DNA from 3 places in the Paraburkholderia sp. Clong3 genome. Region 3 is predicted to be linked to each of the others. Evidence: predicted binding sites of a transcription regulator. Region 3 holds the regulator's gene; each other region holds the start of a gene.
The links. Region 3 encodes LexA, which represses DNA repair genes until DNA is damaged. Its sites were predicted from a motif close to ACTGTATNNNNATACAGT; they were not measured.
Positions count from the first base shown of each region.

Region 1: a site for LexA is predicted at 1,578-1,595, ahead of dinB (DNA polymerase IV). Genes of this name have one in related genera too.
Region 2: a site for LexA is predicted at 1,570-1,587, ahead of OKW30_RS04580 (PA0069 family radical SAM protein). Genes of this name have one in related genera too.

Region 1 covers NZ_JBNDMH010000003.1:1,142,326-1,152,221, reverse strand. Annotated here, with positions in the region: gene OKW30_RS28665 (hypothetical protein) at 1-623, opposite strand, end outside; gene dinB (DNA polymerase IV) at 1,713-2,858, shown strand; partial or broken gene OKW30_RS28655 (Y-family DNA polymerase) at 3,041-3,826, shown strand; gene OKW30_RS28650 (heavy metal sensor histidine kinase) at 3,793-5,265, opposite strand; gene OKW30_RS28645 (heavy metal response regulator transcription factor) at 5,262-5,948, opposite strand; gene OKW30_RS28640 (efflux transporter outer membrane subunit) at 6,055-7,590, opposite strand; gene OKW30_RS28635 (efflux RND transporter periplasmic adaptor subunit) at 7,641-8,867, opposite strand; gene OKW30_RS28630 (efflux RND transporter permease subunit) at 8,891-9,896, opposite strand, start outside.
Region 2 covers NZ_JBNDMH010000002.1:52,024-61,919, reverse strand. Annotated here, with positions in the region: gene OKW30_RS04585 (NINE protein) at 1-323, shown strand, start outside; gene OKW30_RS04580 (PA0069 family radical SAM protein) at 360-1,511, opposite strand; gene OKW30_RS04575 (Lrp/AsnC ligand binding domain-containing protein) at 1,657-2,145, opposite strand; gene OKW30_RS04570 (D-amino acid dehydrogenase) at 2,325-3,611, shown strand; gene OKW30_RS04565 (acyl-CoA dehydrogenase) at 3,751-5,541, opposite strand; gene OKW30_RS04560 (electron transfer flavoprotein subunit alpha/FixB family protein) at 5,640-6,587, opposite strand; gene OKW30_RS04555 (electron transfer flavoprotein subunit beta/FixA family protein) at 6,601-7,350, opposite strand; gene OKW30_RS04550 (MetQ/NlpA family ABC transporter substrate-binding protein) at 7,586-8,386, opposite strand; gene OKW30_RS04545 (methionine ABC transporter permease) at 8,435-9,088, opposite strand; gene OKW30_RS04540 (methionine ABC transporter ATP-binding protein) at 9,078-9,896, opposite strand, start outside.
Region 3 covers NZ_JBNDMH010000002.1:1,374,987-1,384,882, forward strand. Annotated here, with positions in the region: gene OKW30_RS10585 (CysB family HTH-type transcriptional regulator) at 1-654, opposite strand, end outside; gene OKW30_RS10590 (sulfate/molybdate ABC transporter ATP-binding protein) at 773-1,831, opposite strand; gene cysW (sulfate ABC transporter permease subunit CysW) at 1,832-2,839, opposite strand; gene cysT (sulfate ABC transporter permease subunit CysT) at 2,836-3,732, opposite strand; gene OKW30_RS10605 (sulfate ABC transporter substrate-binding protein) at 3,890-4,936, opposite strand; gene lexA (transcriptional repressor LexA) at 5,247-5,897, shown strand; gene OKW30_RS10615 (hypothetical protein) at 6,000-6,344, shown strand; gene OKW30_RS10620 (DUF2939 domain-containing protein) at 6,464-7,081, shown strand; gene OKW30_RS10625 (universal stress protein) at 7,200-7,667, opposite strand; gene nodI (nodulation factor ABC transporter ATP-binding protein NodI) at 8,089-9,003, shown strand; gene OKW30_RS10635 (ABC transporter permease) at 9,023-9,850, shown strand.

The DNA of each region.
Region 1 (9,896 bases), on a different contig from region 3:
AAATACAACGACCCACCGCGGCTACGATAGAACGCGATCGCATGCTTGCCTTGCGTGCATTCGACCTCGATGATGACCGCCCTGCCTTGGCGGAGGTTTTCCCCAGCTTCCGCAATGGTCTTGTCGTCAAGTCGGTTGACACCGCCGCCGGGCGCCGGTTCCTGTGCGATATGAATGTCGTCTTCCAAGTCTGCTTCTACGAGCCCCAGTTCGCGGGCGACCGTGCTCACCGGTCTGCCGCTGTAAGTGTTTTGCGTCATCGCGGCAGCCAGCATGGTATCTGCGTTGCGCGGACCGCTTTTACCCTTGTCGATCAAACTTGCGAGCGGGGAACCCGCCGGCGGCGAAATACCTTGGCTCATGCGGCTGACTGGATTCAACGGATTGGCGAACCGCTTCGTCGTCGGGTTCAGCAACGGACCGTCCTTGTTCAGAATGCCGTTGGAGGTGGTCATTTTTTCCTTGACCCAGTTCAGCACGGCGCCCATACAAACACCATGGGCCAGACCTTCCGAATAGTTGCTGCCCATTACGTCTCGATTGATCTTCTGAAAAGAGTCGCTCTGAGCAAACTTGTACTCGCGGCGTGCATATTGGTTTAGCGCACTGAAGTCCATTCCCATTGTGTAACTTCCCTTCGGCTGAATGCGTGGCTGATCAAAAGCGGGGTGAGCGTCTCAAACAGCAGAACAACCGGTGCGCGCGTTTTATTCCTGTGCCGAGCGGATCTTGTCGGCTGCGTGACGTTCGGCGTCCGATGTTCACCAGCAGAGCGAGCGCGAGCGGCGATCAACGCGGCTCGGCGAAGCAAAGACAGTCGAACGCAACGTACGCGAACACCGCTGCTGCGATCAACCGCGAATGGCCGGTCAGCTCAAGCAGCTTCGTGCCGGCTGTAGCGCAGGCTACTGTACGAAAGCCATGCCAGACCGGGCATCATCGCGGCGGCGACCGTAGGCCGATCGGACGTCGAATCGCGCCGCACGACGCCGCGTGTTCGCCCAGACGTGCCTGCAGTCAGCACGCGGCCGGCATGTCTCGATCGATGACGACGCCGTCGCCTCGGCGGCTCGCGAAAAACTCACGCGAATGCAGACATCCCCTCTTGACCACAAGGCAAACCAGCAAGCGGCGGGAGCCGGAGCGACGTCCGATAACGGCCTGGGAGCGGTCGTTGAACTGTTTCTCATAGGCCGAAGTTGATCGGCTGAAGATGGGCCGATCTTTGCCGGCGACGCGATGCTCGCTATCATTCTTTCGGTTCCTCAGCGCAGTTCGAGTTGGGGCTTGGGCGCGGGGCCCCGAGAGAAAAGCAATCGGGCCCTGCACATGAAACCCGTCGACGACGGAGAGTCTTGCCATCCGCCTCAAGCGCCGAAACGTAGGGTGCGTCGATACGCGACTGCATGTGACGATCCGCTTCAACGTTTCATCGATGGAAGTAGCACACCTCCTTTGCAACCGGGTCGGACTTAGTCTCCTCCGTCGCCCACCCGAATAGACATGAGGAAGCAGCCCAGCCCTCGCCGAAACTCCCCATTTATATTACAAAAACGGTGCCGCCACCTGACAAAAATACTGTATGGATGTACAGTTTAGGCATTTGATGGGGAGAACGCGATTTCTCAATGTTTCGATGTTCATCATCCGGGGCTCTGCGGAGCGCCGCGTTGGCCCAGCTAGACACTGAACGCTAATTTGAGTATCAAGGCATGCCAGATCATAGGCGCATAGCCCACATTGACATGGATGCATTCTTTGCGTCTTGTGAACTTTCGCAGTATCCAGAACTGCGAGGCCAAGCCATGGTGGTCGCGGGCCGTCGTTCGGATGCGCCCCGAACGAACGCAGACGGCACGCGTGAATTCTCGCGGTTACGCGACTATACGGGCAGAGGTGTATTGACGACTGCAACCTACGAAGCACGAGCGCTCGGAGTTCACTCTGGGATGCCGGCGATGAAGGCGGCCCGACTGGCGCCGAATGCCATTCTCCTTCCGGTGAACTTTGACCTGTACCGAACATACTCACGACTGTTCAAGGAAGCAGTTCGATCCGTAAGTCCTACAATCGAGGACGTGGGAATAGATGAGGTCTATGCCGATCTATCGTTCTTGAATGACGAATCGGAGCAAATTGCACGGAACCTGAAATCCGCGGTCGTCGAGGCGACCAATCTGACCTGTTCGGTTGGAATTGCGCCAAATAAGCTCTTGGCAAAATTGTGTTCCGACATGGAAAAGCCAGACGGAATCACAATTTTGCGGCTTGAAGATTTGCAAGCAAGGATCTGGCCGATGGCTGCCGGAAAAATCAACGGTATTGGGCCGAAGGCCAACGCCAAGCTGACGTCTCTCGGGATAACGACGATCGGTGAAATTGCCGCATGCGGCGAGCAATGGCTGATCGAACAGTTCGGACGGAGCTATGGGTCATGGCTTCGCCAAGTTTCCCATGGGCTCGACGACAGGCCAGTGGTGACTCATAGCGAGCCTGTCTCGATGAGCCGAGAGACTACATTCGAGCAAGACCTGCACGCCGTACGGCACAAGCAGGAACTCGGTACCGCATTTACCCGTTTATGCGAGCAGGTGGCGCTAGATTTGCAGCGTAAAGGCTATCTCGCGCGAAGGATCGGGATCAAACTTCGCTTCAACGACTTTCAGACAGTAACGCGTGACGTCACTCTCCCAGAACCTGTTGCGGACGCTAAGGCACTGCGTCACGCGGCCACCCAATGCCTGAAACGGGTCGAACTTGTTAAATCCATCAGGCTACTGGGGGTCAAGGCGGGCGGCCTCCAACGTGCGGGAACGACGGCGAGCGAGGCGTCGTCGCAGTTCGAGTTGGATTTTTAATGCGCGTACCACCTTACCGAGCAAATGTATCCTAACTTACCAAAAACGACCAAAACAGGTAGGTTGGGCGACACTGAGCTTCTCAAATGTCTTTTTTTAAGAAGAACGTGACTGATTGTTTTATACAAATCAGATAGTTACAACCAGAGCGTCCAGAGTTACCCCGCCCACGTTCGCCATACGAGATCTATATCGACCTGACCGACCTGGCGGGCGAACCGGCCGACATCGGCCGGCGCATCAAGGACGCCGTTCATCAGGCCACCGGTCTCACGTGTTCGATCTGCGTCGCGCCGAACAAGCTGCTCGCGAAGATCGGCTCCGAACTCGACAAGCCTGACGGCCTGACGATCCTGACGCCGGCCGATATACCGCTGCGCGTGTGGCCGCTGCAGGTACGCAAGGTCAACGGCATCGGCCCGAAGGCCGCGCAGAAGCTGACCACACTCGGCCTCGCGACGGTCGGCGATCTGGCCGCCGCCGACGCCGGGTTGTTGCAGGACAACTTCGGGCGCAGCTATTCCGCCTGGCTGATACAGGTCGCGCAGGGTCACGACGAGCGGCCCGTGGTGGTCGAATCGGAGCCGAAGTCGATCAGCCGCGAGACCACGTTCGAGCGCGATCTGCATCCGCGCCACGATCGACCGGCGTTATCGAGCGCGTTTACGGCGCTGTGCGTGCGTGTCGCCGACGATCTCGTGCGCAAGGGTTACGTGGGCCGCACGATCGGCATCAAGCTGCGTTACGACGATTTCCACACCGTCACGCGCGACCTGACGCTCGACGAACCGACCGCCGACGCGAGCGAAATCCGCCGCGCGGCGACCGAATGTTTGCGACGCGTGGAGTTGAACCGCAAGCTGCGGCTATTGGGCGTGCGCATCAGCACGCTGACGTCGGCCAGCGAACAGGCGCTGAAGCCGCGCCTGCCGGTTCAGGCCGACTTGCCTTTCGCGAGCGACGAATAGGCGCTGTCGCCGGCGACGCCGGTCGCGTTCGCACGCATGGCCGGCACGTCGCCTGACGTGGACAGCGCCGACGCCGCCACCGAAAACGAGAACGTGTTGACGCCGTTGGCGCTGTGCGCGGACACGGTGCCGCGATGCATCTCCGCGATCGCCTTCACGATCGCGAGCCCGAGCCCGTGGTTTTCGCGGCTATTGGTGCGCGAGACTTCCGCGCGATAGAAACGGTCGAACAGATGTTCGAGGACGTCCGGCGCGATCGGCTCGCCAGGATTTGCCACGGCGACGCGCACCTGGTCGCGCATCGGTCCTTTCCCGCGCGCGATCGTCACGCTAATCGACGCGCCCGGCTCGCAATGCTGGATCGCGTTCATTAGCAGGTTCGTGCACGCGCGGCCGAATAGCGACCGGTTCACGCGCGCGAACGCATCGCCGTGCAACTGCGCATGCACGCGCGCCTCTTCGAGCGGAATCTCCAGAAACTCGAGCGTATGCGCGAGTTCCGCCGCGAGCGACACCTCGACGAGCCCCGTCGCGCGTTCGCCCTGATCGGCGCGCGCGAGGAACAGCATGTCGTTGATGATCGTGCGCATCCGCTCGAATTCTTCGAGATTCGATTGCAGCGTGTGGCGCAGATCGTCGACCGAACGGTTGCGGGTCAGCGCGACCTCGGTCTGGCCGATCAGGATCGTGACCGGCGTGCGCAGTTCATGCGCGACGTCTGCGTTGAACGATTCGAGCCGGCCGTAGGCGCCGTCGAGCCGTTCGAGCGCGCCGTTGAACGAGTTCGCGAGGTCGTTCAGTTCGAGCGGCAGCGACGCCGTATTGAGCCGCTGCGAGCGGTTGTTCGGGCTGACCGCCGATGCGTCGCGCGTCAGACGCGTGAGCGGTGCGAGACCGATGCGCGTGACCGAGTAGCTGAGCAGCAGCACCGCGAGACTGCCGAGCGCGGACAGCGCCGCGAGCGCCGAGCCGAACACGCGCATCGTGCGCAGGTTCGGTGAATAGCTCGACGCGAGCTGCAACTGCACCGGCGGCCGCGCGGCGTTGGCGGGCAAGGTCACCGTCGAGGTCAGCATGTCGGGGCCGCCGCCCGCCGGCGCGATGCGCGCATAGCCGCCCGGCCAGCTCTTCGTGACGGTGCCCTGCACCGGCGTGCCGAAGTGATAGCTCGGGTCCGCGCTCGTCACCGAGTACACGGTGCTGCCGTCGTGCGGCGTCATGTCGGTGAGTTTTTCGCGGCATATCCGCCATTTTTCGGGCGTCACCGCGTGATAGACGATGATGCGCGCGATCTGCGTGCGATCGTCGAGCGACTCGCGCAGATGATGTTCGAGCTGCGTGCGCAGCACCAGAAAGAGCCCCGTGCCGACGAGCGTAAACACGAACAGCGCGACCAGCGCGAACATCGACGCGAGACGGCGGGCAATCGAACGGTTCATGATGTCTCGGCCTCTTCGCGCACTTCGAGCACGTAGCCCATGCCGCGCACCGTGTGCAGCAGCTTCGACGGGAACGGGCCGTCGAGCTTCGCGCGCAGCCGCTTGATCGCGGTTTCGACGACGTTCGTGTGGCTGTCGAAGTTGACGTCCCACACGAGTTCGGTGATCGCGGTCTTCGACAGAATGTCGCCCTGACGGCGCGCGAGCACGCTGAGCAGTTGAAACTCTTTCGCGGTCAGGTCGAGGCGCACGCCGTCGCGCGTCGCGCGGCGGCCGATCAGATCGACGAACAGATCGCCGACGGAAATCAACGTGGACTCCTGCGAACGCGTGCGGCGCGCGAGCGCATGCAGACGCTCGACCAGCTCGAGGAACGAGAACGGTTTGGTCAGGTAGTCGTCCGCGCCTTCGCGCAGGCCGCGCACGCGGTCGTTCACGTGATCGCGCGCGGTCAGCATGATGACCGGCGTCGACTTGCGCATGCGCAGCGCCTTCAGCACGCTGAAGCCGTCGCGCTTAGGCAGCATCACGTCGAGGACGATCACGTCGTAATCGAATTCGGTGGCCAGATGCATGCCTTCCTCGCCGTCGAGCGCGACATCGACGACCCAGCCCTGCTCTGTCAAACCGGAGCGCAGGTAGTCCACCACCTTGTGCTCGTCTTCAACGATCAGCAATTTCATCCGCGTCCCCATGCCACGTTTGGCGGCCAACTGTCCATTATACGAAACGCCCCTGATGCCTCGCGCCGATCCCACTCCCTCGCCATGGAAGCTCTGCCGGGGCGATTCAGTGTGCAGGAGCCGGCATCTCCTTCTGCTGCGCGCCGCCGGCTGGCGCTTGCTGCGGCGATGCCGTAGCACTGGCGACGTTCGCTGTCGCGTTCGTAGGGGCAGCCTCGTTCCCGGCCATTGCGCCACCTTGCGCGCCGCCCTCCCAGCCGCCGCCGAGCGCCTTCACGAGCGCCACCGACAGCGTCAACTGCTGGCCGTGAATCTGCACGTCCGTGCGCTCGCTGGTCAGCAGCGACTCCTGCGCGTCGATCACGTTCAGATACGCGACGAGGCCGCCCGAATAGCGATCGTTCGCGAGCGACAGCAGCCGCTGCGCGTCCTCGACCGCCTCGCGCGACTGCTTCGCCGCGCCGTCGAGCACCGACAGTCCTGTGATGCCGTCCTGTACCTGCTGGAACGCGCTCAGCACAGTCTGCCGATAATTCGCCTCGGTCGCCTTGTAGCCCGCGCTCGCGTACTGGACGTTGGCCGCGCGCCGGCCGCCGTCGAAGATCACTTGACCGACCGTCGCGCCGAGCGTCCACATCAGCGTCGGCGCGCTCAGCAGATTGGCGAACTCGGTGCTCTCCCAGCCGATGCCCGGCGTCAGCGTGAGGCTCGGGAAGAACGCCGCCTTGGCCACGCCGATCTGCGCGTTGGCCGCCGCCATCGCACGTTCCGCCGAGGCGACGTCGGGACGCCTTTGCAGCACGTCGCTCGGCACGCCGAGCGGTACGGTCGGCGCCTTGATGTCGAGCACCTTCGGCTCGATCGCGAACTGCGGTGCCGGCACGCCGACCAGCGCGGCGATCGCATGCTCGAACTGCGCGCGCTGATTGAGCAGCAGTTGCGCCTGCACGCGCGTCGAATCGAGCTGCGATTTCTGCTGCAGCACGTCGAGGCCCGATACCGAACCGAGATCGTGCTCGGTGTTCACGTAGTCGAGCGCTTTCTGCTGCAGCTTCACCGACTGGTTCAGCACGTCGATCTCGTTGTCGAGCTCACGCAGCGAGAAGTAGTCGGTGGCGAGGTCGGTCGTCAGCACGAGGCGCGCGTTCGCGAGATCGTCCGCCGACTGTTCGGCCGACGCCTGCGCGCCCTCGACCTGACGACGGATGCGGCCGAACAGATCGGTGTCATAGCTGATCGTCGGCCCGAGCTGGAGGTTGTTCTGCACCGTCGATTCGGTCGGCGTCGCGTAGTTCGTCAGCGGCCGGTCGTGCGAAATACGGAAGCGCGAGGCCTGTGCGTTGAAATCGACTTCCGGCACGCGCTGCGCGCTGGTGTTCGCGAGCGTCGCCTTTGCCTGCTCGTAGTGCGCGCTCGCCGCGGCGAGCGTCTGGTTCTGCGCGAGTGCCTGGGTTTCGAGCGTCGCGAGCGTGGGGTCGGCGAAGCCCGTCCACCAGTCCGGCGCGATCGGCGCATGCGACGGCGCGGCGACCCGCCAGAACGAATCGGTGTGCCATTCGGGCGGCACCTCGGCCTGCGGCCGCTGATAGTCCGGGCCGACCGTGCACGCGGCGAGCAGCGCCGCGCCGGCGCACGCGCTCAGCGCGGTGAAGACAGTGCCACGCGTACGCGCCTGGCGTGAAGCCGCGAACGTCACGACGCCCCCTTGCCGTTCTTCTGCAGCGGCTGCACCTGCACGTGATCGCCATCGGCAATCGAATCGCTCGGGTTGACGATGATGCGATCGCTCGGCGAGATACCGCTTTCGATTTCGAGCTGCTGTCCGAGGTCCACCGCGATCACGACCTTGCGCAGGCTCACGTTGCCCTTTGCATCGACGACCGCGAGGCGCGGACCCTCCGCGCGAAACAGCAGCGCGTTGCCGGGCACCGTGAGACGCGCATGCGCGGCGGCCGGCACCGCGACCTGCACGTACGCGCCGGGGCGCAGCTTGTCGTCGGGATTCGGCAGCGTCACTTCGATCTGCAACGAGCGCGTGGGTACGTCGATCGCGCCAGATATATGCGTGATCTTGCCGTTGAACTGCTGGCCCGGCAGCTCGGCCTGCGTGACGACGACCTTCTGCCCGAGCGCGACGTTCTGCGCGTAGGCCTGCGGCAACTGCACATAGACGCGCAACGGGTCCGATTGAGCAAGCGCGAACAACGCACGGCTCGTGCCGCTGCCCGCGTCGATCAGATCGCCGACGTCGACGTTGCGCTGCGTGACCACGCCGGTAAACGGCGCGACGATCCGCTTGAACGATTCGAGCTGCTGCAGACGCTTGACGTTCGCATCGGCGGCCGCGAGATTCGCGAGATCCTGCGTGTAGGTGCTCTGCCGTTCATCGAGTTCCTGCTGCGACACCGCATCGCGCTGGCGCAACTGCTGCCAACGGTCCAGCGAACTCTTCGCGAGCGCGAGGCTCGAATTGATCTGCTGACGCTGTGCCAGAGCCTGCGCGAGTTCCTGGTCGATTTCCGGCGTATCGAGCTCGGCGAGCAGTTGCCCCTGCTTCACGTGGGTGCCGATGTCGGCGTACCAGTGCAGCAGATAGCCGGTCGCGCGTGCATAGATCGGCGACTCGACATAGCCGCGCAGCGTGCCCGGCAGCAGCGTGTCGCCGCCGCCCTCGGTCTGGGTCGGCGTGACGACGTTCACGTACTGCGTGGCATTCTGCTGCGCGATCGCCGCGACTTCGCGGTTTTGCAGCACGTTCGCGATCACGGTGCGAAGTGTGCCTGCCACGAGCAGCACGAGCACGATCACGACGGCGATCTTCGCGCGCTTCCATTCGCGATGGCGCGGCGGCAGCCGGTGCTCTCCTTCTTCGGTTTCCCGCGCGGGGATCGCTAGCGATGCATGAGTTTTTTCGGTCATCTCAGTCAACCATCGTTTAACTTTTACGCGGGCGTCGCCGCACTGCTGGGTTCCGGTGCGGGGGTGTCACTATGGCCGCCACGGCCACTGCCACCGCCGTTGCCGCCAGCGTCGCCACCGCCGTTGTCGTCGTCGCCGCCGTTCTCATGACGGCGCGCGAGCCACGAATGAATTCCCGCAAACACGAGCGGCACGAAAAACAGCGTCGATACGGTCGCGAACAGCAACCCGCCGATCACCGCGCGGCCCAGCGGCGCATTCTGCTCGGCGCCCTCGCCGAGACCGAGCGCCATCGGAATCATGCCGATGATCATCGCGAACGCGGTCATCAGCACCGGACGAATCCGGCTCGCGCCGGCTTCGAGCGCGGCCGTGAGCGGCGGCGCGCCGGCCGACAGCCGCTGGCGCGCGAACGCGACCATCAGAATACTGTTTGCGGTCGCGACGCCCATCGTCATGATCGCGCCGGTCAGCGCCGGCACGCTCAGATGGGTGCCGGTCAGGAACAGCATCCACATGATCCCCGCGAGCGCCGCCGGTAACGCGCTGACGATGATCAGCGGATCGACCCACGACTGGAAGTTCACGACGATCAGCAGATACACGAGCACGATCGCCATCGCGACGCCGATGCCGAGCCCAAAGAACGAACTGCGCATCGTCTGTACCTGGCCGCGCACGGTGATCGTGCTGCCGCGTGGCAGCGGGCCGCGCACCTCGTCGACGATCTTGTCGACCTGATTCGCCACGCTGCCGAGATCGCGCTTTTCAACGCTCACATACAGATCGATCACCGGACGGATGTTGTAATGCGTGACTTCCGCGAACTGGCTTTTCGGCGAGATCTGCACGAGGTTGCCGAGCAGTTGCGTCGGCCCGTTCATCGTGGCCGAGACCGGGGTGCGCAACAGTTCGTCGATCGAAGACACCTGGTACTGCGGCGTTTGCACCGCCACCTTGTATTCCACGCCGTTCCTGTTGTTGACCCAGAAGCCCGGCGACGTCTGCGAGCTGCCCGATAGCGAAACG
Region 2 (9,896 bases), 1.3 Mb from region 3:
CGCTGGTCGGCATTCCCGGCGTGATGCTGCTGGTCGCGACCGAGCGCGCGTCGATCCTGGGCTGGGCGCTCGCGCCGATCGGCGCGGTTTCGCTGTTTGCCGCGTTTCTGGCGGCGCTCGTCTACGGGCTGCGTCCTGATCAGAAATGGGATGCGCAATTCAACACCCACACGCAACGCAAAAGCCGCTCCGGCTGGACGGTCATTTTCGTCGTGATCTTTTCGCTGCTGATCGGTGCGTTTCTGCTGATGACCGGTCTCGCGCTCGCGTTCCAGACTTACTTCGAAAGTCAGGTCGAAGCGGCCAAAGCGATTTCGCAGTAATGCCCCAGTGGCGGGACCCGCAGACGTTCCTGCGCGCTAGAAAAGCCTCAGTTGCGGACTGTCGCGCGCCGGTGCGCTCACCTGCTCGGCGCGCGGCGGCTCGATCCGGCGGAAATGCGACATGTCGAGAATGCCGCGGTCGCGCCCGTTCAACCCTAACCGGCGCACGGCCTTGTGAAAGCGCTGCCTGAGCAGATCCGCCCATAAGCCCTCTCCCTTCATGCGGGTCGAGAACGAAGAATCGTAATCCTTGCCGCCTCGCATGTCGCGCACACGGCTCATCACGCGCTCGGCCCGATCCGGGAAATGTGCGCCCAGCCAATCCTTGAACAGCGGCGCGACCTCCCACGGCAGCCGCAGCACGATATAGCTCGCATTGCTGGCGCCCGCTTCGGCGCATGCTTCGAGCACGCGCTCCATATCCGGTTCGGTGACGAACGGGATCACCGGCGCGATGCTGACGCCGACCGGAATGCCCGCCTCGCTGAGCGTACGGATCGTGCGCAGCCGGCGCGACGGCGTGGCCGCGCGCGGTTCGAGCGTGCGCGCGATGTCGGCGTCCAGCGTCGTGATGGTGATCGCCGCCATGAATTGCCCGCGCCCGGCCATCGGCGCAAGCAGGTCGATGTCGCGCTCGATCAGCGATGATTTGGTGATCGCCGCGAACGGGTGGTTGCGCTCGCTGAGCACCTCGATCACACGACGCGTAAGACGCAAGTCACGTTCGGCCGGCTGCCATGCATCGGTGGCGACGCCGAGCGCGATCGGCTCGGGTACATAGGATTTCTTCGACAGTTCCCGCTCGAGCAGTTCGGGCGCGTTGATCTTCGCGTAGATGCGGCTTTCGAAATCGAGCCCGGGCGACAAGCCCAGGTAGCTGTGCGTGGGCCGCGCGAAGCAATAGATGCAGCCGTGTTCGCAGCCCCGGTAAGGATTCAGCGACACATTGAACGGAATGTCCGGCGACGCATTGCGTGTGAGGATGGTTTTTGCGCGCTCCTCGAACACCTGCGTGCGCAGGACCTTCGGCTCCCCGTCTTCGTCGGCCGTCTGCCAGCCGTCGTGGACGGCTTCGCGCTGGTCGACTTCGTAGCGGCCTTGCAGGTTCGTGACCGCGCCGCGCCCCTTGCGAGGCGCCGGCGGCGCGATCGGAAATTCGGGAATGTCAGGGGTGTCGGGGTCGTCCACGGCGGGCCACGCAAAGCAAATGCAAACAGGAAGCGCCAAAGGAAAGCGGCGCAAAACACCTGTATAAATATACAGTGTTTACGCCGTTTGTCGAGCACTTCGTTGGTCGCTTGATGCGCGTCCCACCCCGTCAGTGAACCGGCACCTACTCGCCCACCGCGATCGTCAGCGTCTCCTTGATTTCCTCCATCACCACATAGCTCTTCGACTGCACCGCGCCCGGCAGCTGCAGCAGGATGTCGCCGAGCAACTTGCGGTAATCGGCCATTTCGCCGATGCGCGCCTTGATCAGATAGTCGAAATCGCCCGACACGAGGTGGCACTCGAGCACCTCGGGGATCTTCTGCACCTCGCGCCGGAACAGATCGAACATGTTGCCACTCTTGTGATCGAGCGTGATCTCGACGAACACGAGCAGCGCCGCGCCCAGCTCGGCCGGGTTCACGCGGGCGTAGTAGCCGGTGATCACGCCGTCGCGCTCCATCCGCTTGACGCGCTCGATGCACGGCGTCACCGACAGACCGACCTGCTCCGCCAGGTCCTTCATCGCCATACGGCCGTCCTGCTGCAGGAGCCGCAGGATCTTGTGATCGAGCTTGTCGAGAGCCCGCACGGGCTGGCGCTGGGTACGCATGGTGTTTTTTCTAAAAATGATGAAAATACGATAACAAAACCTGTCTCACTGTTAATAGTATAGCGGTTAACACTGGGCAAACGGCATTTCACCTCACATTGCAGCTCGCCGGATCGAATCAGATCGAACCTCCGACGAGCGCCTTGCCCTCACTCAATTTTTGGATATCTGGAGCAGCTATGCGAGTCGTCGTTTTGGGCAGTGGCGTCGTCGGCGTGACGAGTGCGTATTACCTCGCGCGCGCCGGTCACGAAGTGACCGTTATCGATCGCGAGGCCGGCCCGGCGCTCGAAACCAGTTTCGCCAACGCGGGCCAGATCTCGCCGGGCTACGCTTCGCCGTGGGCCGCCCCGGGCGTGCCGCTGAAGGCCGTCAAGTGGATGTTCCAGAAGCACGCGCCGCTAGCGATTCGCGTCGACGGCACCGCGTTCCAACTGCAATGGATGTGGCAGATGCTGCAGAACTGCACGGCGCCGCGCTATGCGGTGAACAAGGGCCGTATGGTGCGGCTGGCCGAATACAGCCGCGACTGCCTGCAGGCGTTGCGCGCCGACACCGGCATCGAGTACGAAGGCCGCACCGGCGGCACGCTGCAGGTATTTCGCACGCAACAGCAGTTCGACGGCGCCGCGAAAGACATCGCCGTGCTGCAGGAAGCCAACGTGCCATACGAGCTGCTGACGGCCGACGAACTCGCCAAGGCCGAACCAGCACTCGCCGCGGTGTCGCACAAGCTCACCGGCGGCCTGCGCCTGCCCGGCGACGAAACCGGCGACTGCCGGATGTTCACGACGCGCCTCGCGGCGCTCGCCGAGGAACTGGGCGTCAAGTTCCGCTACAACACGTCGATCGACGCGCTCGCGATGGCGGGCGGCCGCATCGCCGGCGTACAGTGCGGCAGCGAACTCGTGCGCGCGGATTCGTTCGTGGTCGCGCTCGGCTCGTATTCGACGCGCTTCCTCGATGGCATAGTGAAGATTCCGGTCTATCCGCTGAAAGGCTATTCGATCACCGCGCCGATCGTCGACGCGGCTGCCGCGCCGGTGTCGACCGTGCTCGATGAGACCTACAAGATCGCGATCACGCGCTTCGATGACCGGATTCGCGTCGGCGGGATGGCCGAGATCGTCGGCTTCGACAAATCGCTGCGCCAGGCGCGCCGCGAGACGCTCGAGCTTTCTGTGAATGACCTGTTCCCGGGCGGCGGCGACACCTCGAAGGCGACGTTCTGGACCGGTCTGCGGCCGATGACGCCGGACGGCACGCCGATCGTCGGTCGCACGCCGGTTCCGAACCTGTTCCTGAACACCGGCCACGGCACGCTTGGCTGGACGATGTCGTGCGGCTCGGGCCAACTGCTCGCCGACTTGATGTCGGGCAAGCAGCCCGCGATTCGCGCGGACGATCTGTCGGTGCATCGCTATCTCGGCGAGACCGCGGGCGAGCATCGGCCGGCGTATGCGTGAGTTTGAGTGCGTGCGCTGACGCGGCCCTGCCCGCGGCGCAGGCCGCAACAAACAGCAGGCGGACAAACAAACGGCGCCTCGCGGGGCGCCGTTTGCATTTCAATGTGCTGCCGCGATCGCGGCCGGCATCGAGGCATGCTCAGAACTGGTCTTCCGACAAAGCCAGCACGCCCTCGCCCCCTTTCGCGCTGACGATCGCCACTTCGAGCGCCGCCGCCTGCGGCAGCACGTGCTCGGCGTAGAACCGCGCGGTCGCGATCTTCGCGTCATGAAACGCTGGGTCCTCGTCGCGCTTCGTCGCCGCGGCAAGCTGCGCACGCGCCATCTGCCAGCCGCCCAGCACGATGCCCGCGAGCTTCAGATAGGGCACGCTGCCCGCGAACACCGCATTCGGATCACCCTTCGCATTGGCGACGGCGAAATCGACGACCGCGCCAAGCGCGCGCTGGCCCTGCGCGAGCTGTGTGCGCATCGATGCGAACGCCGCGCCCTGCTGCGCGCCAAGCGCTTCAACCGTTTCGGCGACGCCAGCGAGCAGTTCCTTCGCGACCTTGCCGCCGTCGCGCAGCGTCTTGCGACCGATCAGGTCGTTGGCCTGGATCGCGGTCGTGCCTTCGTAGATCGGTAGAATGCGCGCGTCGCGGTAGTACTGGGCAGCGCCGGTTTCCTCGATGAAGCCCATGCCGCCATGCACCTGCACGCCGAGGCTCGTCACGTCGATCGACAGCTCCGTGCTCCAGCCCTTCACGATCGGCACCAGATATTCGTAGATCGCCTGATGCTTCGCGCGCGTCGCATCGTCCGGATGACGATGCGCGATATCGCAGTGCGAGGCCGCGAGGTAGGCGAGCGCGCGCGACGCCTCGGTGAGGCTGCGCATCGTCGACAGCATGCGGCGCACGTCCGGGTGCTGGATGATCGCGACCGACTGCTTCGCGGAGCCGTCCACGGGACGGCTCTGCACGCGCTCTTTCGCATACGCGACCGCTTTCTGATATGCGCGATCCGAGATCGCGACACCTTGCATGCCGACCGCGAAACGGGCGGCGTTCATCATGATGAACATGTATTCGAGGCCACGATTCTCTTCGCCGATCAGCTGACCGAGCGCGCCGCCGTGATCGCCGAACTGCAGCACCGCGGTCGGGCTCGCCTTGATGCCGAGCTTGTGCTCGATCGACACGCAATGCACGTCGTTGCGCTCACCGAGCGAACCGTCTTCGTCGACGAGAAACTTCGGCACAAGGAACAGCGAAATGCCTTTCACGCCATCGGGCGCGTTCGGCGTGCGTGCGAGCACCAGATGCACGATGTTCTTCGCCATGTCGTGCTCGCCCCACGTGATGAAAATCTTCGTGCCGAACAGCTTGAACGAACCGTCGGCCTGCGGCTCGGCGCGCGTGCGTACGAGCGCGAGATCGGAGCCGGCCTGCGGTTCGGTCAGGTTCATCGTACCGGTCCATTCGCCGGAAATCAGCTTGGGCACATAGGTCTGTTTTTGCGCTTCGCTGCCAGCGGTTAGCAGCGCTTCGATGGCGCCGTCGGTCAGCAACGGACACAGTGCAAAAGAGAGGTTCGACGCGTTGAGCATTTCGATGCAAGGCGTCGCGATCAGCTTCGGCAGGCCCTGGCCTTCGTAGTCGAGCGGATGTTGCACGCCCTGCCAACCGCCTTCGGCAAACTGGCGGAAGGCTTCCCTGAAACCCGGCGTCGCAGTGACCACGCCATCCTTCCAGCTGCTCGGATTGCGATCTCCGTCGACGTTCAGCGGCGCGAGCACTTCGCCGCATAGTTTCGCCGACTCGTCGAGCACGGCCTGCGCGGTGTCGAGGTTCGCGTCCTCGAAGCCGGGCAGCTTCGCGATGTCTTCGAGTCCGGCCAGTTCTTTCATCACGAACAGCATGTCCTTGATGGGCGCCGTATAGCTCATTTCGGTTCTCCTCCCTTGATATGAAAAAAGGGCGCGGGACTTGGTCGGTCCTGCGCCCTTCGCTTGCTTTCGGCGGCCTCTTTCAGGCGCCGCGGCGCTTAGCCGAGTTCGCTCACGAGTTCCGGCACGAGGGTGAACAGATCGCCAACCAAGCCGTAATCGGCCACGCTGAAAATCGGCGCTTCTTCGTCCTTGTTGATCGCGACGATGACTTTCGAGTCCTTCATGCCGGCGAGGTGCTGGATCGCACCCGAGATGCCGACTGCGACGTACAGTTGCGGCGCGACGATCTTGCCCGTCTGGCCGACCTGATAGTCGTTCGGCACGAAGCCCGCGTCGACCGCCGCACGCGATGCGCCCAGTGCCGCGCCGAGCTTGTCGGCCAGCGGCTCGAGCACCTTCATGTAGTTCTCGCCATTGCCCAGACCACGGCCACCCGACACGATGATTTTCGCGCTCGTCAGTTCCGGACGATCGAGCTTCGTCACTTCGCGGCTCACGAACTGCGAGAGGCCTGCGTCGGCTGCCGCTTCGATCTTCTCGACCGCTGCGCTGCCGCCTTCGGCCGCGACGGCATCAAAACCGGTCGAGCGCACGGTGATGACCTTGATCGGATCAGCCGATTGCACGATCGCGATTGCGTTGCCCGCGTAGATCGGACGCTCGAACGTGTCGGCGCTATCCACTGCCGTGATGTCGCTGATCTGCGCGACGTCGAGCTTCGCGGCGATACGCGGCGCGACATTCTTGCCGTAGGCGGTAGCCGGCGCGAGGATGTGCGTGTAGTGCTTCGCCGCATCTTGCACAAGCGTCAGGACCGTCGCTTCGACGTTTTCCGCGAGGCCTTCGGCCAGTTGCGGCGCATCGGCGAGCAGCACCTTGCTGACACCCGCGATCTTCGCGGCCGCATCGGCCGCGCCCTGCGCGTTATGTCCCGCGACCAGCACGTGAATATCACCGCCGATCTTCTGTGCCGCTGCGATCGTGTTCAGCGTCGCGGCCTTGATCGACGCATTGTCGTGTTCTGCAATTACCAGGTTCGTCATTTCTCGGGTCTCCTCACAGCACCTTCGCTTCGGTCTTCAGCTTCTCGACCAGCGTCTTCACGTCCGGCACCTTCACACCGGCGGAGCGCCTGGGCGGCTCGGCGACTTTCAGCGTCTTCAGACGCGGCGTGACATCGACGCCGAGGTCTTCGGGCTTGACCGTTTCCAGCGGCTTTTTCTTCGCCTTCATGATGTTCGGCAGCGTTACGTAGCGCGGCTCGTTCAGGCGCAGATCGGTCGTGACCACGGCCGGCAGCGTCAGCGACAGCGTTTCCGCGCCGCCGTCCACTTCACGCGACACCGTCGCCTTGCCGTCCGCCACGACAAGCTTCGACGCGAACGTCGCCTGCGGCAGATTCGCGAGCGCGGCGAGCATCTGGCCGGTCTGGTTGGAGTCGTCGTCGATGGCCTGCTTGCCGAGGATCACCAGTTGCGGCTGCTCCTTGTCGACGAGCGCCTTGAGCAGCTTCGCGACGGCGAGCGGCTGCAGGTCTTCACCAGATTCGATCAGGATCGCGCGATCCGCGCCGATCGCGAGCGCGGTGCGCAGGGTTTCCTGCGCCTGCGCAACACCGGCCGACACGGCGATCACTTCGGTCGCGACGCCCGCTTCCTTCAGACGCACCGCTTCTTCAACCGCGATTTCGTCGAACGGGTTCATCGACATTTTCACGTTCGCGATATCGACGCCCGTACCGTCCGATTTCACGCGGACCTTCACGTTGTAGTCGACCACTCTTTTCACTGGCACCAGAATTTTCATGCACACGCTCCAAAGTTACGAATACGTCAACCCGATGAACATTATAGCGACTGCCCTCATGACAGCCGTGTCGCGGGCGCTTTGCGGGAGGATATCGCTCCTCAGCGGCGTGCCGGCAATACCGAACGATCGTTCTATTTTAATCTCCAAAAAACCCGGGAGACAACCCCGGGTTCCTACTCAGACCTCTAATTTCGCATTGCCGTCGTGTTCTGCGAGGTCCGCGGGCGTTGCATCACCAGGAGGTGATCACCGAGCCGCCGAATTTGCTGTCGACGAACTGCTTCACTTCCGGCGAGTGGTACGCCGCGACGAGCTTCGCGACCCACGGCTTGTTCTTGTCCGCTTCGCGGATCGCGATCACGTTTACGTAGGGACCTTTCCGGTCCTCGATCGCGATAGCGTCCTGCGTTGGCTTGAGGCCCGCTTCCATCGCGAAGTTGGTGTTGATCGCGGCGGCATCGACATCGCCCAGCGAACGCGGAATCTGCGCCGCGTCAAGCTCGACGATCTTTAGTTTCTTCGGATTGTCGACGATGTCGAGCGGCGTCGCCTTCAGGCCCGCCTCGGCGGCGCGCAGCTTCAGCAAGCCCTGCTTCTGCAGCAACAGCAGCGCGCGGCCGCCGTTGGTCGGGTCGTTCGGCACGGCGATCTTCGCGCCCGGCTGCAGTTCGGCGAGCGACTTCACCTTCTTCGAGTAGATCCCCATCGGGTACGTGACCGTATCGGCGATACGGATCAGCTTGTAGCCGCGATCCTTCACCTGCGCCTGCAAGTACGGGTCGTGCTGGTAGCTGTTCGCGTCCAGATCGCCGCCCGCGAGCGCCGCGTTCGGCTGCACGTAGTCGGAGAATTCGACGATCCTGATGTTCAGGCCGTTCTTCGCGGCGACCGTCTTCACGACGTCCATGATCTGCGCGTGCGGGCCGCCGGTGACACCAACCTTGATCGTGTCTTCGGCATGCGCCGCGGTGGTGGCGAAGAGCGTTGCCGCGCCGAATGCGGCGGCCAGCTTGAGAATGAAGCGACGTTGCATGATGGACCTTTTCCGAATCTTTATTAGCGGGCTTCCGAACGCCCTTGTTTATTTGTGGCTCAGACGACGCACGAGCCAATCCCCAAACGACTGCACCAGTTGCACGAACACGATCAGTATCAGCACGACCGCGAGCATCACTTCCGGCAGGAAGCGCTGATAGCCGTAGCGGATGCCGAGGTCGCCAAGACCGCCGCCGCCGATCGCGCCGGCCATCGCCGAATAGCCGACCAGCGACACGAACGTGATCGTCAACCCGGCGACCACCCCCGGCAGCGATTCCGGCAACAGCACCTTGAAGACGATCTGGCTGGTGGTCGCGCCCATCGCCTGGGCCGCCTCGATGAGCCCGCGATCGACCTCGCGCAGTGCCGTTTCGACCAGGCGCGCGATGAACGGCGCCGCGGCGATCGTCAGCGGCACGATCGCGGCCGCGGTGCCGATCGACGAACCGACGACAAGTCGCGTAAACGGAATCACCGCGACCAGCAGGATGATGAACGGCGTCGAGCGCACCGCGTTGACGATCACGCCCATCACGCGATTCAACGCGACGTTTTCGAGCACGCCCTGGCGGTTGGTCAAATACAGCAGCACGCCGAGCGGCACGCCGACCACAGCGCCAATCAGTCCGGAGACGCCCACCATGATGAGCGTCTCCCAGAACGACTGGACGAACATATCGAACATTTCACTCAACATGCGAGAGCTCCTCCACTACGACACCCTGCTCGCGCAGAAACGTGATCGCCTGCGCAACCTTGGCCGGATCGCCGCCCGCGAGTACCGCGAGCGAGCCGAACGCCTGCCCCTGGATTTCGTCGATCTGGCCGTGCAGGATGTTGAAGTCGAGCTCGTAGCGGCGAATCGTCTCCGACAGGATCGGCTGATCGACGCCCGAACCGGTGAACGCGAGGCGCAGCAGATGGCCGCTGCCGGTCTTCAACCGCTGCGCGACGCGCGCCTTCATGGCGGGCGGCAGCTCCTGCGCGATCACGTCGCCGATCAGCGCGCGCGTGACTTCGTGGTGCGGCTGCAGGAACACGTCGATCACCTTGCCCTCTTCGACGACGCGGCCCGCGTCGAGCACCGCGACGCGATCGCAGACCTGCTTGATCACGTCCATCTGGTGAGTGATCAGCACGATCGTCAGGTTCAGTTCGCGGTTGATGCGCTTGAGCAGATCGAGGATCGCGCGGGTGGTTTCGGGGTCGAGCGCGGAGGTCGCCTCGTCCGACAGCAGCACCTTCGGCTTGCTCGCGAGCGCACGCGCGATGCCCACGCGCTGCTTCTGCCCGCCGCTGATCTGCGCCGGATAGCGGTCCTTCTGCGCCGACAGACCGACGAGCTCGAGCAGCGGCAGCACGTTCGCCTCGATCTCGTCGCGCTTCATGCCGGCCAGTTCGAGCGGCAGCGCGACGTTCTCGTACACGGTGCGCGACGACAACAGATTGAAGTGCTGGAAGATCATGCCGATCTCGCGACGCGCGTCGCGCAGTTGCGCGGCGGG
Region 3 (9,896 bases):
GGGCAACGCACCCACTTTCGCGAACGCCTGATCGATATGCGAGCGGCCGGTGAAGTCCTGGTCGTAGGTGACGATCGGAAATTCGGCGATCTCGTCGAGCGTCAGATTCGCTCGGCCGACGAGCGGATGATCCTTCGGCACCACCACGACGTGATGCCACGAATAGCACGGGAACGTGACGATGTCGGGAAAACGGTCGAGCGCCTCGGTCGAGATGCCGATATCCGCCTCGCCGTTGATGATCATCTGCGCGATCTGCTGCGGGCTGCCCTGGCGCAGCGCCAGATGCACTTTCGGGAACACCGACGTGAACTGCCGAATCACCTTCGGCAATGCGTAGCGTGCCTGCGTGTGGGTGGTCGCGACGACGAGGTGGCCGCTGTCCTGATCCGCGTACTGACGCGCGACGCGGCGCAGATTCTCCGCATCGAGCAGCATCCGCTCGATCAACTGATGCACGGCCTTGCCCGGCTCGGTGAGCCCGGTCAGACGCTTGCCGCGGCGGATGAAGATGTCGACCCCGAGTTCGTCCTCGAGATCCTTGATCTGCTTCGATACGCCCGACTGCGAGGTGTAGAGCACGTTCGCCACTTCGGTCAGGTTCATGTTCTGCCGCACGGCTTCGCGCACGAAGCGCAATTGCTGGAAATTCATCGTTGTGTCTCCGGTTCTGCCAGAGTTGAGTTATTGGAGCCGCAAATGCCAGGCGATCCACGCGGTACGGCTGATACGTTCTCTCCTGTCCACAGCGCCGCACAGCGGCGCCGCCATCTCACTGCGCCGGAAACACCCGCAGCGCGCGCGGCACCGCGCTCACGCCGTCGCCGACCGCGAGTTGCAGATCACGCCACGTTTCGCGATCGAGTTCGGCTTCGAGCAGATTGCCCTCGCGACCGGCGAGCTCGACGCGCACCGAACCGCCGAGCGTCACCACGCGCCGCACGTCGACGACAATGCCCTCGCGATGCCCCGCCGTCTGCGGATACAACTGCAGATCGTGCGGCCGCACATAGGCGAACGCCGGGCCCCTAAAACCCGCCGCGATCGCGACCGGCAGCGCCGCGCCATCGACGACGAAGCCTTGCGCATCGACGCTGCCGTGCAGACGGTTCGCCGCGCCGAGAAACTCGTAGACGAACGGCGTCTGCGGATGGTCGTACACCTCCTGTGGGCTGCCGACCTGCTCGACATGCCCGCGATTGAGCACGACGATGCGGTCCGCCACTTCGAGGGCTTCTTCCTGATCGTGCGTGACGAAGATCGTCGAAATATGCAGATCGTCGTGCAGGCGACGCAACCAGCTGCGCAGTTCCTTGCGCACCTTCGCGTCGAGCGCGCCGAACGGCTCGTCGAGCAACAGCACCTTCGGCTCCACGGCCAACGCACGTGCGAGCGCGATGCGCTGGCGCTGGCCGCCGGACAGCTCCGACGGATAGCGCTGCGCGAGCCAGTCGAGCTGCACGAGCTTCAGCAACTCATGCACCTTCTCGCGAATCACCTTCTCCGACGGACGTTCCTTGCGCGGCTTCACGCGCAGCCCGAACGCGACGTTTTCGAACACCGTCATATGCCGGAACAGCGCGTAGTGCTGGAACACGAAACCGACCTCGCGCTCACGCGCGCCGACCGCCGCGACATCCTGGCCTTGCAGCTCGACCCGGCCGCCATCCGCGTATTCGAGGCCGGCGATCACACGCAGCAACGTCGTCTTGCCGCAACCCGACGGCCCGAGCAGCGCGACGAGTTCGCCCGGTGGAAAGTCGAGCGACACGTTGTCGAGCGCGACGAAATCGCCGAAGCGCTTTTGCAGGTTACGAACGGTGATACCCATTTACAGCTCTCCTTGCTTGAGCGGATGTCGCTGCGACGCAGGCGCGGCGTTGACGAAAAACGAATGCGAAGCGGCCTGCGCGCTATTGGCCTGCGAAGCGCCGGAAGGCGACACGGGCCCCGCATACGCAGGCACTTCGCGCGCCGCCGACCGTTCCGCCGACATATGACGCTCGGCCAACAGCTTGAGCCCCAGCGTGACCAGCGCCAGCAGCGCGAGCAGCGAGGCCACGGCGAACGCGGCCGAGAAGTTGTACTCGTTGTAGAGGATTTCGACGTGCAGCGGCATCGTGTCGGTCTGCCCGCGAATATGGCCCGACACGACCGATACCGCGCCGAACTCGCCCATTGCGCGCGCATTGCACAGAATCACGCCGTACAGCAGACCCCACTTGACGTTCGGCAGCGTGACGCGACGGAACGTCTGCCAGCCCGATGCGCCGAGCACGTGCGCGGCTTCTTCCTCGTCGTTGCCCTGCGCCTGCATCAGCGGAATCAGCTCGCGCGCGACGAACGGGAACGTGACGAAGATCGTCGCGAGCACGATGCCCGGCACCGCGAAGATGATCTGCACGTTGTGATCTTCGAGCCACGGGCCGAACCAGCCCTGCGCGCCGAACATCAGCACGTAGATCAGACCGGAGATCACCGGCGACACCGAAAACGGCAGATCGATCAACGTGGTCAGCAGCGCCTTGCCGCGGAATTCGAACTTCGCGATACACCACGACGCCGCAAGGCCGAACACGAGGTTCAGCGGCACCGCGATCGCCGCGGTGAGCAGCGTCAGTTTGATCGCCGACAGCGCATCCGGATCGGCGAGCGCTTCGAAGTAAAAACGCAGCCCCTTGTTCAGCGCCTGGTAGAACACCGCGGCGAGCGGCACGGCCAGAAACAGCGCGAGAAACAGCAGTGCGAGGCCGATCAGCAGCCGGCGCACGACCGCCGGCTCGCTGACCGGATCGGGGCGACGCGCCACGCTCGCCGGGTGGGTCGGAACGCGGCTCATTGCACACCTCCACCGATAGCGGCGACGCTCGTGGCCACTGGCGCCGATCCCGTCTTGCCGCGGCTCGTGCGCCGCTGCAGATACCACTGCAGCGTGTTGATCGACAGCAGCATCAGGAACGACACGACCAGCATCACGACCGCGAGCGCCGTTGCGCCCGCATAGTCGTATTGCTCGAGCTTCGTGATGATCAGGAGCGACGTGATCTCCGACTTCATCGGCACATTGCCGGCGATGAAGATCACCGAGCCGTATTCGCCGAGCGCGCGCGCAAAGGCGAGCGCGAAGCCGGTCAGCAGCGCCGGGAACACGGCCGGCAGCACGACGCGGCGAAACGTGAGCCAGCGCGACGCGCCGAGACACGCGGCCGCCTCCTCCTGCTCGCGCTCGAACTCCTCGAGCACCGGTTGCACCGTGCGCACGACGAACGGCAGGCCGATGAACGTCAGCGCGACCAGCACGCCCGCCGGCGTGAACGCGATCTTGATGCCGAGCGGCGCGAGGAACTGGCCGATCCAGCCGTTGCCCGCATACACGGCCGCGAGCGAAATGCCCGCCACCGAGGTGGGCAACGCGAACGGCAGATCGACGACCGCATCGACGATACGCTTGAACGGAAACGTGTAGCGCACCAGCACCCACGCGACGAGAAAGCCGAACACCGCGTTGATCAGCGCGCCGCCTAGCGCCGAGAAAAACGTCAGCCGATACGACGCGAGCACACGCGGCGACGTGACCGCGCGCACGAACTGATCCCAGTCGAGCGTCGCGGTTTTCAGAAAGGTCGCCGCCAATGGAATCAGCACCACGAGGCTCAGATAAGCCACCGTGATGCCGAGTGTCAGGCCAAAACCGGGCAATGCGCTCGGCTTGCGGAAGGTCAACATGGTCATGCTGGATACTCGTTCATGGTTGATGCTCGCGCGGTTGTTCGTTTTGCCGTGCTGCCGTACTGCGGTACTGCCGCACTGCTGGCCACCGGACCCCGGTTAGCCGAAAGCGCGCCCATTGGGCGCGCCCTTTTGCCCCTGGCGGTGATTCAGGCGGTGGTTACTGCGGCTGATAAATCGAATCGAACACGCCGCCGTCCGCGAAATGGGTCTTCTGCGCGTTGGTCCAACCACCGAACGAATCGTCGATCGTGTACAGCTTCAGCTTCGGAAACTTCGCGGTCAGATCGGCAGGCACCTTGGTGGAACGCGGACGATAGAAATTGCGCGCGGCGATCTCCTGACCTTGCTCGCTATACAGGAAGTTCAGATACGCTTCGGCCACCTTGCGCGTGCCGTGTTTGTCGACGACCTTGTCGACCACCGCGACCGGCGGCTCGGCCAGAATGCTCACCGACGGCACCACGATCTCGAACCTGTCCGGACCAAACTCCTTCAGCGACAGGAACGCCTCGTTTTCCCACGCGATCAGCACGTCGCCGATACCGCGCTGCACGAAGCTCGTGGTCGCGCCGCGCGCGCCCGAATCGAGCACGCCGGCGTTCCTGTACAGCTTACCGACGAACTCCCTGGCCTTCTGGTCGTTGCCGCCCGGTTGATGCTCGGCGTACGCCCACGCGGCCAGATAATTCCAGCGCGCGCCGCCCGAGGTCTTCGGATTCGGCGTCACGATCGACACGCCCGGCTTCACCAGATCGTCCCAATCCTTGATGTGCTTCGGGTTGCCCTTGCGTACCAGAAACACGATCGTCGACGTGTACGGCGATGCGTTGTCCGGCAGACGCTTTTGCCAGTTCTTGTCGACGAGCCCCTTGTTCGCGAGCGCGTCGATGTCATAGGCGAGCGCAAGCGTCACGACGTCGGCCTGCAGTCCGTCGAGCACCGAGCGAGCCTGCGCGCCCGAGCCGCCGTGCGACTGCCTGAAGGTGACGGCTTCGCCGGTCCTGGCCTTCCATTCCTTGCCGAATGCCTGATTGATGTCCTGATACAGCTCGCGCGTCGGATCGTAGGACACGTTCAACAGCGTGGTGTCGGCGTGCGCGACGCCGCTTGCGCCCAACATGCCGAGCGCACCCGCCGCGCCGACGGCGAGCGCCGCGATCCGTTTTCTGGTTCGAGCCGCAAGCCCCATATGCCGATGGTTCATTTCGATTTTTCTCCGCGTGATGTCCGCTGATGAGCGTCTGGTGTTGTTCTGCGTCGCGGTCACGTGCACATGAGCGCCAACCGGAGGCCAGTCTATCGAAGCGCTTTCATTATTAAAAATAATGTTTCTTCATTTTTTAATGCTTAAAAGTGGTAACGACAGATGCGTCGGCTGTTGGGACGCCGACAACGCCGTCATGTCGCCGATAAACGACGCCCCTGCGCGACCCTTGCGCCGAACTTAAAGTAAAGCTTGAAATGCGCCGAATACTGTATAAAAATACAGTCACCTGTTCATACATACAGTGGCCATGACAAAACTCACCGCACGACAGCAGCAGGTTTTCGATCTGATCCGCCGCGCGATCGAACGCACCGGCTTTCCGCCCACTCGCGCGGAAATTGCCGCCGAACTCGGGTTCAGCTCGGCCAATTCCGCGGAAGAGCATCTGCGCGCGCTGGCGCGCAAGGGCGTGATCGAACTCGCGGCCGGCGCGTCGCGCGGCATCCGCCTGCTGTCCGGGCAGGAGGACGCGCCGTATCAGTTCACCCTGCCGCATGCGGGCCTGATGCAGTTGTCGTTGCCGCTGATCGGCCGGGTCGCGGCGGGTAGCCCGATCCTCGCGCAGGAACATATCTCGCAGCACTACGCGTGTGACCCGGCGCTGTTCTCGAGCAAGCCCGACTACCTGCTGAAGGTGCGCGGCCTGTCGATGCGCGACGCGGGCATTCTCGACGGCGACCTGCTCGCGGTGCAAAAGCGCACCGAAGCGAAGGACGGCCAGATCATCATTGCGCGGCTTGGCGACGACGTAACGGTCAAACGTCTGAAGCGCCGGCCGAACGGCATCGAACTGATCGCCGAAAACCCCGATTACGACAACATCTTCGTGGAATCCGGCAGCGCCGATTTCGCGCTCGAAGGGATCGCGGTCGGGCTGATCCGCCCCAGCGAGTTCTGATCTTTCGCTGTCGCCGGAACGCTTGCGCCGGTTTGTCCAACCCAAGCCGCATTTACGCCCGCATTTACGCCCGCATCTACGCCGAATCGCCTGGAGAGACTCATGGAACGCCTTGCCCGCCTGTTGCCCTTTCGCCAGTTCGGCCGTCTGCGCCATCTGCGCAAGCTCACGCCCTGCGCGCTAATCGAGGCGCCCGCTGCGCGCACGCCGTCGCTGTTCGACGCGGCTGCCGAAGCTTCCGGTCTGCCGTCGTCGTTGCCGGCATTCGCGCGCGTGTCGCTGAATTCGGCGCTGAACATCGCCGAGCCCGCGCGTCGCGCGCCGGTGCGGGTCTATCATGGACCGTCGCGACTGATCATGGTCGGCACGGTCGACGCCGTATGCCGTATGATCGATCGTTGCATAGCCGACGAAGCCAACGTGCACGGCGCGGTGTTCGAAGCCTGAGCGAATCCTGAGTACGCATGCAACAAGCACTTCGGATGTTCAGAGATTCGCGTGGGATAGGGTCGTTTCGACCTCGCCGTGGTCGACGTTAGATCATCACTGACGTGGAGTCCCATTCGATGACAATTCGGAAACGCACACAGGGCAGCGCCACCCGGCCGCTGCTGATCACGCTGATCGTGGTGATCGTGATTGCCGCGCTGGGCTTTATTTATGCGTCACCGTATCTCGCGGTGAACAATCTCAAACGCGCCGCCGATGCGCGCGACGTGCAAACCGTCAATCAGTACGTGGACTTTCCCGCGCTACGCGATAGCCTGAAGCAACAGGTGGGCGCCATGCTGACACGCCGGCTCGAGGCGGATGCCGGCAACAAGATGGCCACGATCGGCGCGGTGATCGGCGTGACGCTGATCGGCCCGCTCGTCGATGCCTATGCGACACCCGACGGCGTCGCGGCGCTGCTGAACGGCATGCCGCCGCGCGGCACGCCGGGCGAGCAACCGTCCGCGCCGCCAGCCGCGGGCGGCGAAGCGCCGGCCGCACCAGCCGCGGGCGACACCACCACGCAGGCAAGCGCCCCGCCGCCCGGGCGTCAAAGCACGGCCGGCTATCGCAGTCTCAACGAGTTTGTCATCACGTACCGGCGTGGCGAAGGTAACGCGAACTATTCGGCAATCTTTCGTCGCGAAGGTCTGGTCACGTGGAAGCTCGCGGCGATCAATCTGAACGAGTGAGATTGAAGCCTGGCCGGATGGGATGCGTGGCTGGCCATCGGGGCCGGCCACGCGACAGGGTCTATTCACCTCTGGGCTAGATGACGGGGCGCGCGGCTTCGCGTCCCTCACTAGCCCATTACGCCGCAGCCGCCTGCTGCTGCTCCTGCGCGGACGAGCACGCCACCAGAATGCTGCACGACACGCGGTCGAGCAGCGGCGTGTTGCCCGCCCCCATCCACCACCGCGACAAACCGGTCCGGCAGCGATGGCCCACCACCACGAGGTCGACCTGCAACTCGTTGGCAAGATTGGCGATCTCGTCGATCGGATGACCGAATGCGAAATGCCCTTGCGCGCTCACGCCTCGCTCGGTCAGCCAGTTCACGCCCTCCTGCAGAATCTCGCGGGCCGTTTTTTCGAAGCTGCCGCAGGCGACGTCCGTCAACAGGCCCGCGCTCTGCGCGATGCTCGAACGCATGTCGACGACCGACAGCAGATGCGTTTCCGCCTTCAGTTCCAACGCCAGATCGGCACCGCAACGCAGGGCTTTGCGGCCTTCGCGCGAGCCGTCGTAGCACAACAGGATTTTCTGGTAGCTCGCCATCTGTTTTCTCCATTCGCGCGGAAAGCGCGGTCTGAATCAATCATGGTGCGCCGCAATTCGGCTTGCAAGGGATGGAAAACGCTAAGTGCATACTCGGTGCATGCCGATCCAGTCTGCACAAGCGTTGGGCGACCCGACGCAGCGTTTGCACACGGATGCCGCAATGCAAAACTTCGTTTGCGAACGCTGCGTCGACACACTGCGGGCCGGTTGACGTGCCAGTCGTGCCACCGCCAATCAGCGGCGCCAATCGACACCGACGAGCGCATCGCACCCCACGCACGACGCGTTCCCGGACACCCGCTCGCATCAGCGATCCGATACCTGGAGTAAGCGGCTTCGCGTGCGCAATGCGTGCATCGCAGGTATGTTGTGTGTCTTGCGCGTACGTTGTGTCTTCTTCCGGAGCCTTGCTCGAGCCATGCCCACCGCCCCCATCGAATTCCATCAGGTCAGGAAAAGCTACGGCGAAAAAACGGTCGTCGACGGATTGTCGTTTCATGTGAACACCGGCGAATGCTTCGGGCTGCTCGGCCCCAACGGCGCCGGTAAGACCACGACATTGCGCATGCTGCTCGGCATTGCGGCGCCCGACGCCGGCGCGATCCGGCTGTGCGACGAGCCGATCCCGGGCCGCGCGCGCCTCGCGCGCTCGCGCGTCGGCGTGGTGCCGCAGTTCGACAACCTCGATCCCGATTTCACGGTGCGCGAAAATCTGCTCGTATTCGGCCGCTACTTCGGTCTGAGCGCCGCGCAGTGTCGCGCGGCGGTGCCGGGTCTGCTCGAATTCGCTCGCCTCGAGAACAAGGCGGACGCGCGCGTGAGCGAACTGTCGGGCGGCATGAAGCGGCGCCTCACGCTCGCGCGCGCGCTGATCAACGATCCCGACGTGCTGATCATGGACGAGCCGACCACCGGTCTCGATCCGCAAGCGCGCCATCTGATCTGGGAGCGGCTGCGCTCGCTGCTCGCGCGCGGCAAGACCATCCTGCTGACCACGCACTTCATGGAAGAAGCCGAACGGCTGTGTCATCGCCTGTGCGTGATCGAGGAAGGCCGCAAGATCGCCGAAGGCGCGCCGCGCGAGTTGATCGAGTCCGAAATCGGCTGCGACGTGATCGAGATCTACGGCCCCGATCCGTTTGCGTTGCGCGACGAACTCGCGCCGCTCGCCGAGCGCACCGAGATCAGCGGCGAGACACTGTTCTGTTATGTGAACGACGCGCAGCCCGTGCATATGCGCCTCAAGCAGCGCGCCGATTTGCGCTATCTGCATCGGCCGGCGAATCTCGAGGATGTGTTTCTGCGGCTCACCGGTCGCGAAATGCAGGACTGAACCCATAGCGAGACACTTGATGGACGCACGTACTTACGAAACCCACGACGGCACGCCATCGGCGCAAGAACCGTTCGGTGCCTTCCCCGCCAATGCCACGAACTGGATCGCGGTGTGGCGCCGCAATTACCTGGTGTGGAAAAAGCTCGCGATCGCGTCGATGTTCGGCAACTTCGCCGATCCGATGATCTATCTGTTCGGTCTCGGCCTCGGGCTCGGGCTGATGGTCGGGCACGTCGACGGCGTGTCGTATATCTCGTTCCTCGCGGCGGGCACGGTGCCGTCGAGCGTGATGATGTCGGCGAGCTTCGAGTCGATGTATTCGGGCTTTTCGCGCATGCACGTGCAGCGCACGTGGGAAGCGATCATGCATACGCCGCTCACGCTCGGCGATATCGTGCTCGGCGAGGTGGTGTGGGCCGCCAGCAAATCGGTGTTGTCGGGTGTGGCGATCATGCTGGTGGCGGGCGCGCTCGGCTATGCGAGTTTTCCGTCGATGCTGCTCGCGCTGCCGGTCATCGTGCTGGCCGGTCTCGCGTTCGCGAGCCTCGCGATGATCGTGACGGCGCTCGCGCCGTCATACGACTTTTTCATGTTCTATCAGACGCTCGTGCTCACGCCGATGCTGCTGCTCTCCGGCGTGTTCTTCCCGATCTCGCAACTGCCCGGCGCCGCGCAAGCGGTGACTGCCGCGCTGCCCCTCGCCAATGCGGTCGATCTGATGCGCCCGGCGATGCTCGGTCGGCCGATGGAGCACGCGGCGCTCCATGTGAGCGTGCTGGCCGCTTATGCGGTCGGCGGCTTCATCGTGTCGGCGATCCTGCTTCGGCGTCGCATGATGAAGTAAGCCGAACGCGCGGGCGGCGCGTCGCGCCTGCACCCGCGCAAGACGA